DNA from 2 places in the Janthinobacterium sp. 61 genome. Region 2 is predicted to be linked to the other one. Evidence: predicted binding sites of a transcription regulator. Region 2 holds the regulator's gene; the other holds the start of a gene.
The links. The regulator sigma-54, encoded in region 2, starts transcription at its own class of promoters, with help from an activator protein. The targets are predictions, from matches to a motif close to TGGCANGNAANCTGCTTT.
Positions count from the first base shown of each region.

Region 1 (4,936 bases), 200 kb from region 2:
CGACATCGATCATCTTGCCGAATTTTTTCACCACCTCATCGTAGGCCGTGTAGTGGTTGCTCTTGCGGCGCAGGGCCCAGCCCGCGTGCAAAGGCGGCAGCAGGCTTTGTTCATGAATATTTTGCAAGATATCGGGGATGCCGTCCGACAAGTCGTTATTCAGCAAGATCGTGCACGGATCGAAATCCTTCAAGCCCAGGCGGCGGCCGTTATTCAGGCGCACGAGCGGCTCGATGACGAGCATGTTGCCATCTGGCAACGCCAGCGGTGTCGGCTGGGTGATCTCGGGCGACCACGAGCCCAGGCGCACGTGCAGTCCCGTCTGGCGGAAGATCTGCATCAATCGCGCCACGTTTTGCAAGTATTGCGGCGTGGTGTTGTGCAATTCCGGCACCATCAGCAGGTTGCGGGCGTCCGGGCAATACTTGTCGATGGCAGCCATGGCCGCCTGCACTGACAAGGGCAGCATTTCCGTGGCGAGGTTATGAAAACCGCCGGGGAACAAATTGGTATCGACGGGCGCCAGCTTGTAGCCCGCATTACGCAAATCCACCGAGCAATAGAAGGGCGGCGTGTGCTCTTGCCACTCCATGCGGAACCAGCGCTCAATGGCCGGCGTCGCGGCCAGAATCTTTTTTTCGAGGTCGAGCAGCGGTCCGGTCAGGGCCGTGACGAGATGGGGAACCATAGTTACATCCTTAAATTATGTGCAGTATTCAAAAAAGCACACAGAACTGCCGACTATATTACCGTGTAAGTACCCCAAATCGGGGCAAAAGCCTTGTTTTAAAGACCTTTTCCATTCCCACAACGAAAAAAAGGCACCTCAAAGAGGCGCCTTTTCAAGCCTAGCATGCCGCGCCGGGGCGCTGACATGCCAGATCATTATCATTTAGCCATGATATGCCTGTTCGCCATGGCTGGTGATATCGAGGCCTTCGCGCTCTTCTTCTTCCGGTACGCGCAGGCCGATGACGATGTCGACCAGCTTATACGCGATGAGGGAGACCACGGCCGACCAGATGATGGTGGTGCCGACCGCTTGCGCCTGCACCCATACCTGGTGTCCGATCGAATACGGGTCAGCCGACATCTTGTTGGTGACATAGTCGAAGATGCCTTGACCACCCAGTTGTGGTGCAGCAAACACACCCGTCAACAAGGCACCCAGGATGCCGCCCACGCCATGCACGCCAAACACGTCGAGCGAATCGTCGGCGCCGATCAGGCGTTTCAAGCCGTTCACGCCCCACAGGCAGATGACACCGGCCAGCAAGCCGATGACCAGGCCGCCCATCGGGCCGACAAAGCCGGCCGCCGGGGTGATCGCCACCAGGCCGGCAACGGCGCCCGATGCGCCACCGAGCATGGATGGCTTGCCTTTGCTGATCCACTCGCCAAATACCCACGACAGGGTGGCGGCAGCAGTTGCCAGCAGTGTGTTGACGAAGGCCAAGGCAGCCACATCGCCCGCTTCCAGCGAGGAACCGGCATTGAAACCGAACCAGCCCACCCACAACAGGGAGGCGCCGATCATGGTCATCGTCAGCGAGTGCGGCGCCATCGATTCACGGCCGTAGCCAACGCGCTTGCCGATCATGATCGCACCCACCAGGCCGGCGACAGCGGCATTGATGTGCACCACGGTGCCGCCGGCGAAGTCCAGCGCGCCTTTTTGCCAGATCCAGCCAGCCTTCAGGGCTTCACTGGCCGAGGTGGCGGCATTCGTGATCAGGTCAGGACCGGTCCAGAACCACACCATGTGGGCGGCCGGCAGGTAGGCGAACGTGAACCACAGCACGACGAAGGCCAGCACCGCGGCAAACTTTGCGCGCTCGGCAAAGGCGCCGACGATCAGTGCGCACGTGATGGCGGCAAACGTGCCCTGGAAAGCCACGAAGACGAACTCGGGAATGACGACGCCCTTGCTGAAGGTGGCGGCGGCGGCAAACGTGCCCTTGGCCGGATCCCAGATGCCGTTCAGGAACAGGCGGTCGAAGCCACCGAAGAAGGCGGTTTTTTCCGTGAAGGCGATCGAGTAGCCATAAATACACCACAGCACGATCACTAGCGCGAACACCATGAACACTTGCATCAGCACCGACAGCATGTTCTTCGACCGCACCAGGCCGCCGTAGAACAGGGCCAGGCCGGGGATGGTCATCAAAATCACCAGCAAGGTGCTGATCATCATGAAGCTGGTATCGCCCTTGTTGGCGACGGGCGCAGCTGCTGGCGCGGCAGCTGCCGGTGCCGGAGCGGCAGCTGCGGGCGCTGCGTCAGGAACCGGCGTCACGGCGGGAGCGGCGACGACAGTAGTCGTGGCCTCTTCCGCCTTGGCGGGGGCATCGGCAAAGCTCGGCGTGGCAAGGCCAAAAGCACACAGACAGGCTATCCCAGCGAGCAATTTTGTTATATTTTTACGCATCAATATTCCCCTTAGAGCGCTTCGTTGCCGGTTTCACCGGTACGGATGCGGATGACTTGTTCCAGGTTGTAGACGAAGATCTTGCCATCGCCGATTTTACCGGTACGCGCGGCACCTTCGATCGCTTCAATGGCCTGGTCGACAATGGCGTCATCCACGGCCGCTTCAATCTTAGTTTTTGGCAAGAAATCGACGACATACTCAGCGCCACGGTAGAGTTCCGTGTGACCTTTCTGGCGACCAAACCCTTTGACTTCGGTGACGGTAATGCCTTGCACATTGATAGCCGACAAGGCTTCGCGCACTTCGTCCAGTTTGAACGGTTTAATGATTGCTGTAATCATTTTCATGGCATTCTCGCTTAAAAGGTTTTGGACACGGTCAGCACGAGACCGGATTTCGCCAGGTTCTTGCCATTCGGCGCCAGCGAAGTGATATTGGCTTTGACGTAGGCCAGGGCGACTGTTGCCACGCCGAAATCCTTGGTGACACCCAGCTTGTAATCGGTATAGCTGAGGGCATCGTTGTGCTCGACCTTCTGACGGCCCACATGCAGGTTCAGCAGATAACCTTCGTATACATCGATATTCGCGCCCACATCGAGGTAGCCGCTGTTCTTGCTGTCAGCCACGCCAAACAGATTGGTCGTCGAGTGCGAGTACTTGATGTAGGCCGGACCATAGCCGAGCTGGCCATACAGCTCGAAGGTGTTCGCGTTGGTGCTCAGCCCATTCGAGGGATAGAAGTAGTACAGGCCGCCCACATCGTAGGTGAAGTCCTTGCTGATCTCGCCACGCTTGCCGCCGTAGATATCCCATTCCAGGTTGGTATCGCCGCCGCCGTCCTTGATCCATTTGATGCTCGACAGCCAGGTGCCTACATACAGGCCCGTCGGATTGTGGGTGTAGTCGGCACCACCGCTGATGGCAGGATCGAGTCGACTTTGCGAGATCCCACGGTAACGATAGTCGCTGGTCAGCGCCACGTTATAGCTCACCACGTTATCAGGTACGGCTTCGGCCGCAGCAGGCGCTGCCACTGCATCCTGGGCCATGGCGCTACCGCACACGGCGGTCATGGCCAGCGTCAACGCTGCTACTAAAGTCATGTTCTTGGACAGATTCTTCATGGCGATTCCCTTTTATTGAACTTTTAAAGCGGTTGAGGTTTAAAATCTTGGCTGGAGATCACAAAGCGTTCATAGCTTCTTTAGCAGAATACGTGCCAGCTCTCTTGCCACCTTGACAGGTGCATTTCCGTCCATACATACCCTGCAAGCCGCCAGGACTGCGCTAATGGACTGCTGAAGCACAATGAACCGCCCAGTTTCGCACCAGATTAACGCCGCTGTGCACCGCAATGGTGCGATGCACAGGCCGCACCATAAAAGGACTGACCATGGACATGAATACCTTCTTTAACGACTTGCAAGGCAAGATCCATCAAGCCATCGAAAACTCGCCTGCCAAGGATATCGAGAAAAACGTGAAATCGATGATGACCCAGGGCTTCGCCCGTCTCGATCTCGTCACGCGCGAGGAATTCGATATCCAGGCACAAGTGCTGGCCAAGACCCGCGCCAAGCTGGACGCACTGGAATTGCGCCTGATCGAACTGGAAACGCGCCTGAACGACCCAAAGGCATAAAGTATCGCCAGCAAGGTCGCGTTATTGACAACCTTGCTGGCATACCTCAAGCCTGACACCTTTTCAAGGACTAGACTGATCCTGACCGCGCCCGCGCTAAAGGGGAGTCTGATGAGTCTGGCCGTCCTGAAAAGCCGCGCCCTGGCCGGCATGGAGGCACCCGAGGTAAGTGTCGAAGTCCACCTTGCCAATGGCTTGCCCTCCTTTACGATAGTCGGCCTGCCGGACACCGAAGTGAAGGAATCGCGCGACCGCGTCCGTGCCGCGCTGCAAAACTGTGGCTTTGACATGCCGGCGCGGCGCATTACGGCAAATCTGGCGCCTGCGGACCTGCCCAAGGAATCGGGCCGCTTCGACTTGCCCATTGCGCTGGGCATCCTGGCCGCCTCCGGCCAGTTGCCAGGCGACCAATTACACCATTACGAATTCGCGGGGGAACTGTCGCTATCGGGACAGCTCCGCCCCATCCGTGGCGCACTGGCCATGACCTTTGCCATGCAGCGCAGCCAGGCTGGCGCGCCACGCGCCTTCATCCTGCCGCAGGCGAACGCGGGCGAGGCGGCGCTGGTCAGTGATGCCTGCATCTATCCCGCCCACAGCCTGCTCGAGGTCTGCGCCCATTTTGCCGCGCATGCCAGCAAGACCGCCCTGCAGCGCCATCAGCCCTTGCTGGCAGCGCAGGTTTTTGCGTATCCCGACTTTGCTGACGTACAGGGGCAGCAGCAGGCGCGGCGCGCACTGGAGGTAGCGGCCGCAGGCGGCCATAACGTGCTGATGGTGGGGCCACCGGGCGCGGGCAAAACCATGCTGGCCAGCCGCTTCCCCGGCGTGCTGCCGCCCATGAGCGATGAAGAGGCGCTG
Region 1 is NZ_PJMQ01000001.1:5,094,847-5,099,782, reverse strand. Features, by position in the region: gene gshA (glutamate--cysteine ligase) at 1-688, opposite strand, end outside; gene CLU92_RS23130 (ammonium transporter) at 893-2,428, opposite strand; gene CLU92_RS23125 (P-II family nitrogen regulator) at 2,440-2,778, opposite strand; gene CLU92_RS23120 (TorF family putative porin) at 2,790-3,557, opposite strand; gene CLU92_RS23115 (accessory factor UbiK family protein) at 3,827-4,075, shown strand; gene CLU92_RS23110 (YifB family Mg chelatase-like AAA ATPase) at 4,187-4,936, shown strand, end outside.
Region 1: CLU92_RS23120 (TorF family putative porin) is a predicted target of sigma-54. The motif match lies at 3,638-3,655, and genes of this name have one in related genera.

Region 2 (9,196 bases):
TATCAATCCGTGGCGCAGCAACTACAGCACGGGCGCGATGCCGGGCAATCTGCGCAATGCGCGCCAGTAACACCGCGCAACACCTAGAAATCATGCCAGCAGGAATATTGGCTGTGTTTTAAAACAACGTTGCGGTAGTGCCCCAGTGCATGTCAAAGACGCTGAAAAATCGGAAAATCGGCATTCGGCGGCGGAAAAACCGGCGCGCTACGTGTTTTTAATCAAGAAATAGCCGATACACCCCAGCGTTGGTTTTTTGCTAAAATGATGGCGACATGAGCTGTAGCGCCCACTGCGCCCGCAGCGGGCGTATACTGTTGAGAATTGGCGTTACAGGCCGCGGAAACAGGCCTATAATTCGGCTCGCAAGCCCTCTGCGCATTGCACCATTTCATTGAGTGTCATGACTAATCTTAGCAAAATATTATCTCTCGAAAACGTCCTGCTGGACCTGGAAGTCTCCAGTAAAAAGCGCGCTTTCGAGCAAGCCGGCCTGATCTTCGAAAACAATTACGGCATCGCCCGCTCTACCGTTTCGGACAATCTGTTTGCCCGCGAACGCCTGGGCTCGACTGGCCTGGGCCATGGCGTGGCTGTGCCACATGGCAGGGTCAAGGGCAGCAAGACCCTGAAAGCGCCGCTGGGCGCCTTCGTGCGCCTGGCCGAGCCGATTCCCTTCGAGTCGCCCGATGGCAAGCCCGTCAATCTGCTGTTTTTCCTGCTGATTCCGGATCATGTCACCCAGCAACATCTGGAAATCCTGTCGGAAATCGCCGAAATGTTTTCCGACGACGCGTTCCGCACGGCGCTGGCCACGGATCCGGAACCGAAATCCGTGCATTCGCGCATCGTCAATTGGCAACCCAGTTTGCAAGCGGCAGGTTAAACTTCAGGTATTCCTCCACTCCTGAAGAAGACTGCCATGTTGCAAACGCCGCTGACGATACAACGCCTGTACGACGATAATCGTGAAAGTCTGCAACTGGGCTGGTTCGCCGGCTTCCCCGGCGGCGAACGCCTGATCTCGGGCGACGTCTCGTCGGCCGCCGACCAGGTGGGCCACTTGAACCTGATCCATCCGGGCCGCATCCAGGTCTTTGGTCACCAGGAAATCAATTACTATCAGCGCCTGAAGGTCAATACGCGCACCCATGTGATCGGTGAACTGATCGCCGGCGGCCCGCCCGCGCTCATCATCGCACAAGGGCTGGAAACGCCGCCCGACATCCTCGCCATCTGCGACGAGCAAAACATTCCCCTGTTCTCCACCCCGCTGCCGGCAGCGCAAGTGATCGACTTCCTGCGCGTCTACCTGTCGAAAAAGCTGGCGCAGCGCATCATCATGCACGGCGTGTTCATGGACGTGCTGGGCGTCGGCGTGCTGATCACGGGCGATTCGGGCCTGGGCAAGAGCGAACTGGGGCTGGAACTGATTTCGCGCAGCCACGGCCTGGTGGCCGACGACGCCGTGGAATTTTCGCGCATCGCGCCCAACATGATCGAAGGCCGCTGTCCGCCTCTGCTGCAAAATCTGCTGGAAGTGCGGGGCCTGGGCTTGCTTGACATCAAGGCCATCTTTGGCGAAACAGCCGTGCGCCGCAAGATGCGCTTGAAACTGATCGTGCACCTGGTGCGCCGCAACGCGCTGGAAGAAGAAGTCGAGCGCCTGCCCTTCCTGTTCCCCACGGAAGACGTGCTCGGCTTACCCGTGCGCAAGGTCGTCATCCCCGTCGCTGCCGGCCGCAACATCGCCGTACTGCTGGAAGCGGCCGTGCGCAATACCATCTTGCAGCTGCGCGGCATCGATACCTTGCAAGAGTTCATGGAACGGCAACGTTTGGCAATGAGCGGGGATTAACAACGTAGGTCGGATTAGCGGGGCAAGGCCCCGCGTAATCCGACAACAATGTTGGCCTATGCCGCAGCGTCGGCTTACGCGCTTTGCGCTAAGCCGACCTACTATCTGTGCTCCAGCATTTGCTTCACCAACACCACAATCAAAATTGCAATAATTTGTAAAGAGCATTGCCTTGGAGCGCAGTGCCGATCTTTATTGTATGATCGGCCTATGCATATCGTCCTTATCACCGGAATATCCGGCTCCGGTAAATCCGTCGCGCTCAATGTGCTGGAAGATACCGGTTACTATTGTGTTGACAACCTGCCACCGGCGCTCCTGCCCAGCCTGGTGCAAACGCTGCTCGACGAAGGTACACCGCAACTGGCCGTCGCCGTCGATGCGCGCAGTGCCGAGTCGCTGACCAGCCTGCCGCACAATGTGGCGCTGCTGCGCGACCAGGGGCACGATGTCAAGGTAATGTTCCTCACGGCCACCACGCATTCGCTGGTGGCGCGCTTCTCGGAAACGCGGCGCAGCCATCCCCTGTCGCATGAATTGCGCCCGAACCAGAATCCGGCCAGCCGCCGTACCCTGATCGAGTGCATCTCGGAAGAACGGGAACGCCTGTCGGCCATCGAACAGCTGGGTCATGTAATCGATACCTCGGAACTGAGCGCCAACAAGCTGCGCGCCTGGGTCAAGGATATTGTCGCCTCCGAACGCGCGCCCCTGATCCTGTTCTTTGAATCCTTCGCCTTTAAACTGGGCGTGCCGCTGGACGCCGATTTCGTCTTCGACGTGCGGGCCTTGCCCAATCCCTATTACGACTTGGCGCTGCGCCCGCTCGACGGACGCGACGCACCCGTGATCGCCTTCCTCGACGCGCAGCCCAGCGCGCTGGAACTGCTGGCCGACATCCGCGCCTTCATCGAGAAATGGTTGCCATCATTCAAGTCCGACAACCGCAGCTACCTGACGGTGGCGCTGGGCTGCACGGGCGGCCAGCACCGCTCGGTGTACATGGCAGAACGGCTGGCGCAGTATTTCGGCCCCAATGAACGGGTCGTGCTACGCCACCGCGAACGTAGCTAGAACGCCATTAAAATCTACTGCGCTTCGGTATAGGTGGTCTGCGATGCTCATGTGCGTAAAGCACAGTTCCGCTTCTCAACCACCCCTCCCTTCCGCTCGCTACGGTGTTATTTGGCGTTGTTAATCCAGATGGCGCAGCGGATGCGCTTGCGCCGGCCAGACGGGGGCAAAGAAGCGCGCCACCATGGCCGCATCAACCTCGTCCAGGCTGGCAGGGTTCCAACGCGGAGCATTGTCCTTGTCGACCACCAGCGCGCGCACGCCTTCCAGCACTTCGCCATGCTCGAAATTGTGGCGCACCACGGTGCGCTCCATGCGCAGGCAATCGGCTACGCCCAGTTGGGCGCCCCGCTGCAACAATTCCAGGGTCACCGACATCATCAGCGGCGAACGCTGGCGCATGGCCGCCAGCGCCTTGCTGGCAAACGCGCTGTCATCCTGCGCCAGCGAAGCCATGATGGCAGCGACGGAGCCAGCGCCGAAATGGCGGTCCAGCGCCGCGCGCGCCATGGTCAGCGCAGAAACGCCCGCCTGGGCCTGGAACGGCGCTGCCAGGGCCTTGATGGCGACCGGCAAGCCCTGGCCTGGCGTCGATTCGAACAGGGCCAGCAGCGCCCCCATCTGCGCCTCGGGCAGGTACACATCGGCCAGGCCCGTGTACAAGGCATCGGCCGCGTTGATCGTCAAGCCCGTCAAGCCCAGGTACAAGCCCAGCTGACCGGCCAGGCGAGACAGGAAATAACTGCCGCCCACGTCGGGAAACAGGCCGATATTGACTTCCGGCATGGCCATGCGCGTGCGGCCCGTCACGATGCGCAGGCGGTTGCCAGGCCCGGCCTGCGCCACGCCCATGCCGCCGCCCATCACCACGCCATCCATCACGGCGATATACGGTTTCGGATAGAAGTGGATTACATGATTTAAAGCATATTCTTCCGTAAAGAAATCTTCCAGCAACGCACTGCCGCCCTGCGGTGTGGCCAGGCCCGCATCGTAAAAGAAACGGATGTCGCCACCGGCGCACAGGGCTTTCTCACTGCTGGAACGGATCACCACGGCGTCCACCTGCGGATCGTCGCGCCAGGCCAGCAAAACGGTACTCAGGGCGCGCACCATCTCCAGTGAGAGGGAATTCAGGGCTTTGGGGCGGTCGAGCACGATGTGGCCCGTGCGGTTGCGGATGGAGGTCTGGACGAAGTCGCTCATGGCAAAGTGAAAAGAAGTGAGAACGGGCACATTCTAGCGCCTGTGAGGGGAACATAGCGCTCAACAGCTACGGGCGCAAAAAAGGGCGCAATGTGCGCCCTTAGTTGATCACAACCGGTTGAAAGTCGCAGGCCGCTTAGGCGGCGGCGAATTCTTCTTCCGAGTTGTCTGGCAGATGCTTGATCGCCTCTTTACCGTGCCCTTGCACTTTGGTTTTGTACTTCATCACTTGCCTGTCCAGCTTGTCGATCAGGATATCGATGGCGGCATACAGGTCGTGCGCCAGACTTTCCACATAGACAGTTTTGCCACTCAGACGCAAATTGACTTCGGCCTTTTGACGTTTTTCTTTCTCTTTGAGGTTATCCACGGTCAGAATCACGGCGATATCGATGACTTGATCGAAATGCCGTTTCACGCGTTCCAGCTTCGTTTGTACGTATTCACGGATGGCTGGTGTGACTTCGAGATGATGTCCGCTGATGGTGAGATTCATACACACTCCTAAAGATGATCGGGTTCGTGCGGTCCATCGTATCCGGCCCGCAGAGGAACCGAAAAAAACTTACAAACACTTACGCAGGCTCACTGGCGGAATTTTCAACGCTTCCCGGTATTTGGCAACAGTACGTCGCGCAATCACCATGCCTTGTTCCCCCAGCATGTCCGCAATCTTACTGTCGGATAAAGGATTTTTAGGGTCTTCTGCTCCTGTCAGTTGCACGATCAATGCCCGTATCGCCGTCGATGACGCTTCGCCCCCCGCTTCGGTGGCGACGTGGCTACCAAAGAAATATTTCAACTCGAACATGCCGTGCGGGGTCAGCATGTACTTTTGAGTTGTTACGCGCGAGATAGTACTCTCGTGTAAACCCAGTGTATCAGCTATTTCACGGAGCACAAGGGGGCGCATGGCAACGGCCCCATGCGAGAAAAAGTTCTTTTGTCTTTCTACTATCGCTTGCGCTACACGCAGGATGGTGTCGAAGCGCTGGCGCATATTCTTGATCAGCCACTTGGCTTCCTGCAACTGTGCGCCCATGGCACCCTCGCCCTTGCCCTGCTTGAGCAAGTTGGCGTACATGGCGTTGACGCGCAGGCGAGGCATGACGTCGTTGTTCAGTGTGACTTGCCAGCCATTGCGCGCGCGCTTGACGACGACGTCGGGCACCACGTAATCGGACACGTCCGAGGCGAACACGGCACCCGGATGCGGGTTGCACTGGCGAATCACCGTCTGCGCTTCGCGCAAGTCTTCATCATCGCAATCGAGGGCTTTTTTCAGCTTGTTAAAATCGCGCTGGGCAAACCAGGCCAGGTGTTTTTCCACAATGACGAGGGCCATGCGCCGCGTCACCATGGCGATGTGCGGCAAGCGCTTGATTTGCAGCGCCAGGCATTCGGACGCGTTGCGCGCGCCCACGCCGGGCGGATCGAAACTTTGCAACAGGGACAAGGCCGTACGCATCTCGTCAGCGTCGATTTCCAGCTCTTCCGGCAAACGCGCCAGGATGTCGTCGAGCGACTCTTCCAGGTAGCCATTGTCGTCGAGCGCGTCGATGATCAGCTCGACGAGCGCGCGGTCGCGCAACTCGAGCACCGTCACGCGCATCTGCTCCATCAGGTGTTCGCGCAAGGTGCAGTGGTGGGCTTCAAGTTGCGGACGGGAATCTTCGTCGTCGGGCGCCTTGCCCCTGCTCGCCTCGCTCCAGTCGCTGTCGCCGCCCTCCGCTGCGGCAGGGCTGTCGCCAGCCTCGCCATCAAAGGTTTCCGCTTCGGCCGGCGCGGCGGGTGCCTCCTGGCCTGGCGGCTGGGGCGGTGCTTCGGCCGGCGCGGCCGTGGAACTCAAGGCGCCGTCGGACAGCAGGCGCAGCGAACGGTCGAGCGGATCGTCGAGGCGTTCGAGCAAGGGATTGTCCGTCAGCAACTGCTCCAGCTCCTGGTGCAATTCCAGTGTAGACAATTGCAACAGGCGTATCGATTGCTGCAACTGCGGCGTCAGTGCCAGGTGCTGCGAAGTGCGCAGCTGCAATGATTGTTTCATTGGCTCACATACGGAAGTGTTCGCCCAGATAGACCCGGCGTACCGACTCGTTCGCGATGATGTCGTCGGGGCGTCCCGACGCCAGCACCGAGCCCTGGTTGATGATGTAGGCACGGTCGCAGATACCCAGCGTCTCGCGCACATTATGATCGGTGATCAGGACGCCGATATTGCGCTCCTTCAAGAAGCGCACGATACGCTGGATCTCGATCACGGCGATGGGGTCGACACCGGCGAACGGCTCGTCGAGCAGGACGAAACGGGGGTCGGTGGCCAGCGCGCGGGCGATTTCCACGCGGCGGCGCTCGCCGCCAGACAGCGACAGCGCCTGATTCTCGCGCAATTTTTCAATCTGCAAGTCGGCCAGCAATTTATCCAGGCGCTCCTCGATCTCGGCCTTCTTCAAGGGACGGCCTTCGACGGTCTGGATTTCCAGCACGGCACGGATATTGTCTTCCACCGTCAGCTTGCGGAACACGGACGCTTCCTGCGGCAGATACGACAGGCCCATCTGCGCGCGGCGGTGGATCGGCAGGCGGGAAATATCCACGCCGCTGATATCGATACTGCCGCCGTCCGACGGCACCAGGCCGACGATCATATAGAACGAGGTGGTCTTGCCGGCGCCGTTCGGCCCCAATAGCCCGACCACTTCTCCGCATTCGACTTGCAGCGAGACATCATGCACGACTTGCCGCTTGCCATAGGTTTTTTGCAGCCCGCGAACGATCAGGGTGCTGCCGCAACGAGTATTGTCCATTATTTATTTCCTGACGCAGGCGTGGCCGGCGCTTTCTCCGCCGCCGGTGCCTTGGGCTTCGGCTGGATCACCATGCGCACGCTGCCGCCATCGGGGGTGCTGGTGCCGCTATCGGAATTTTCCATCGCAAATTCCTCCTTGCGGCTGTCATACGAGATGAAGGCGCCGTTGGCCACGTCGGTCGGCTTCGTGCCTTCCAGGCGCGTCAACTTGGCCTTGGAAAACAGTTTCACGACTTCCGTCTTGTTGTTGTATTCCACGCGCTCCGCCTCGCCCTCCACCCACAGGTCGCCTGCGCCATCGCGCTTCTGGCGGAAGGTGGCCAGCTTGCCAGGATCGGCCCAGAAAGTGATGAACTGGTAGCCTTGCGGGTCTTCCGTGATCAGGGCCCGGCCCGCCTTCATGGTCAGAGTCCCTTTCACCAGCACCACATCGCCCGTCAGGGTACGCACCTGCTTGACGTCATCGACGTGGCCGCTACGAGCCGTGATGATGGCTTCCTTCTCGGAATCGGCTTTCTCGGCATGTGCCGTGCCCACGATGCCCAGCGAGCAAATGGTCGAGAATAGAGTCAATAGCAAGATGTTCTTCATAGTATGGTTTCCTTGTTTCATTCTGTCATTTTGCCGCCGCGGCCGGGCGCGGTTTCGGCGGGAGGACCATGCGCAGCGCATTCTGCACTTCCACCACGCCGGTGGCGTTATTGGCCTTCATGCCCACGCCATTGATGCGCGAGGCGCCCGTCAAGATATCGACAGGCACGTTCGTCTCCATTCTTTCCTCATCCGGGAACACCGTCAGCGCTTCCGTCTTGACCGTCAGGTTCTGTGACTTCGGACTGGCCACGCGGTCGATCACGACATTGCGGTGCAGTTGCAGCCGGGTATTGTCCTGGTCGATATGCGCCAGTTCCGCATTCATGTTCATCGGCGGCATGCCTGGCGACAGTTTGCGCACGAAAGGCTGGTCGATATCGGATGAATCGTCCAGCGGATAATGGGTGAGCTTGGTGCCCGACACGATATAGCTGGGCTTACCCGTCAAGTCCATGCGCACCAGGCTGAAATTGGTGATGAAATAGTCTGGCTCATCCTGATGCTTGCTGGCCGTGATGTCCAGGCCATTCTTGTTCATCACTTCCAGCAGCCAAAAGCTGCCCAGCGCAAAGACGACTGCCCCCAGCACGGTAAAAATCATGCGCCAGCGATGGGCGCCTCCTGGCTTACGCATAGGAATTCACTCTTTCAAATATCACTGGCGGCGAGGCGGTACGCCTCATTCCAGGAACGGCGCCATGACGCGCGCATAGTTGTCCTGGGCGCGCAGCACGAATTCACAGATCTCGCGCACCGCGCCGCGGCCGCCGCCGGCTTGCGTCACATGGTGCGCCAGGCCCAGCGCTTCCGGACGCCCGCCTGGCACGCTGACGGCAAAGCCAACGCGGCGCAGGATGGGCGCATCGATGACATCGTCGCCGATATAGCCGCATTGTTCTTCCGTCAAGCCAGTCAGCGCCAGCAATTCGCGAAACGGTGTCAGCTTGTCATGACCGCCCTGGTGCACATGGGTAATGCCCAGGTCTTGCGCGCGGCGCGCCGTGATGGCCGAGCGGCGCGCACTGATGATGGCCGTCTGCACGCCCGATTCCTGCAGCAGCTTGATGCCGAGGCCATCATACACATTAAACGTTTTCATCATCTCGCCATCCGGGCCGAAATGCAGGCTGCCGTCGGTGAGCACGCCATCGACGTCAAAAATCATCAGTTTGACCTTGGCCGCCCGCGCCAGGTTGTCCGCAACGCTGTCCATCAGATCACCTTCGCTTGCGTCAGATCATGGATATGCAGGGCGCCCACCAGTTTGCCGTCGGCATCGACGACCAGCATCTGGTTGATGCGGAACTGCTCCATCACGGCCACGGCGTCCACTGCCAGGCGTTCGGGCGCGATGCTGCGCGGCTGCGCATGCATGACGTCGCGGATCGCCACTTGCGTGAAATCCTGCACGCGCTCGAACATGCGGCGCAAGTCGCCATCGGTGAACACGCCCACGGGACGGTCATCCGCATCGACGACGGCCGTCATGCCCATGCCCTTCTTCGTCATTTCTTCCAGCGCCTGGAGCAAGGAAGCGTCCACGGCCACCTTGGGCACCCGTTCACCGCTGCGCATGACGTCATGCACATGCGTGAGCAGGCGACGGCCCAGGGCGCCGCCCGGGTGCGAGCGGGCAAAATCTTCTTCCTTGAAGCCGC
Region 2 is NZ_PJMQ01000001.1:4,895,851-4,905,046, reverse strand. Features, by position in the region: gene queF (NADPH-dependent 7-cyano-7-deazaguanine reductase QueF) at 1-70, shown strand, start outside; gene CLU92_RS22240 (PTS sugar transporter subunit IIA) at 404-886, shown strand; gene hprK (HPr(Ser) kinase/phosphatase) at 923-1,858, shown strand; gene rapZ (RNase adapter RapZ) at 2,069-2,932, shown strand; gene CLU92_RS22225 (enoyl-CoA hydratase/isomerase family protein) at 3,053-4,138, opposite strand; gene hpf (ribosome hibernation-promoting factor, HPF/YfiA family) at 4,275-4,634, opposite strand; gene CLU92_RS22215 (RNA polymerase factor sigma-54) at 4,704-6,182, opposite strand; gene lptB (LPS export ABC transporter ATP-binding protein) at 6,187-6,942, opposite strand; gene lptA (lipopolysaccharide transport periplasmic protein LptA) at 6,942-7,535, opposite strand; gene lptC (LPS export ABC transporter periplasmic protein LptC) at 7,561-8,172, opposite strand; gene CLU92_RS22195 (HAD family hydrolase) at 8,218-8,751, opposite strand; gene CLU92_RS22190 (SIS domain-containing protein) at 8,751-9,196, opposite strand, start outside.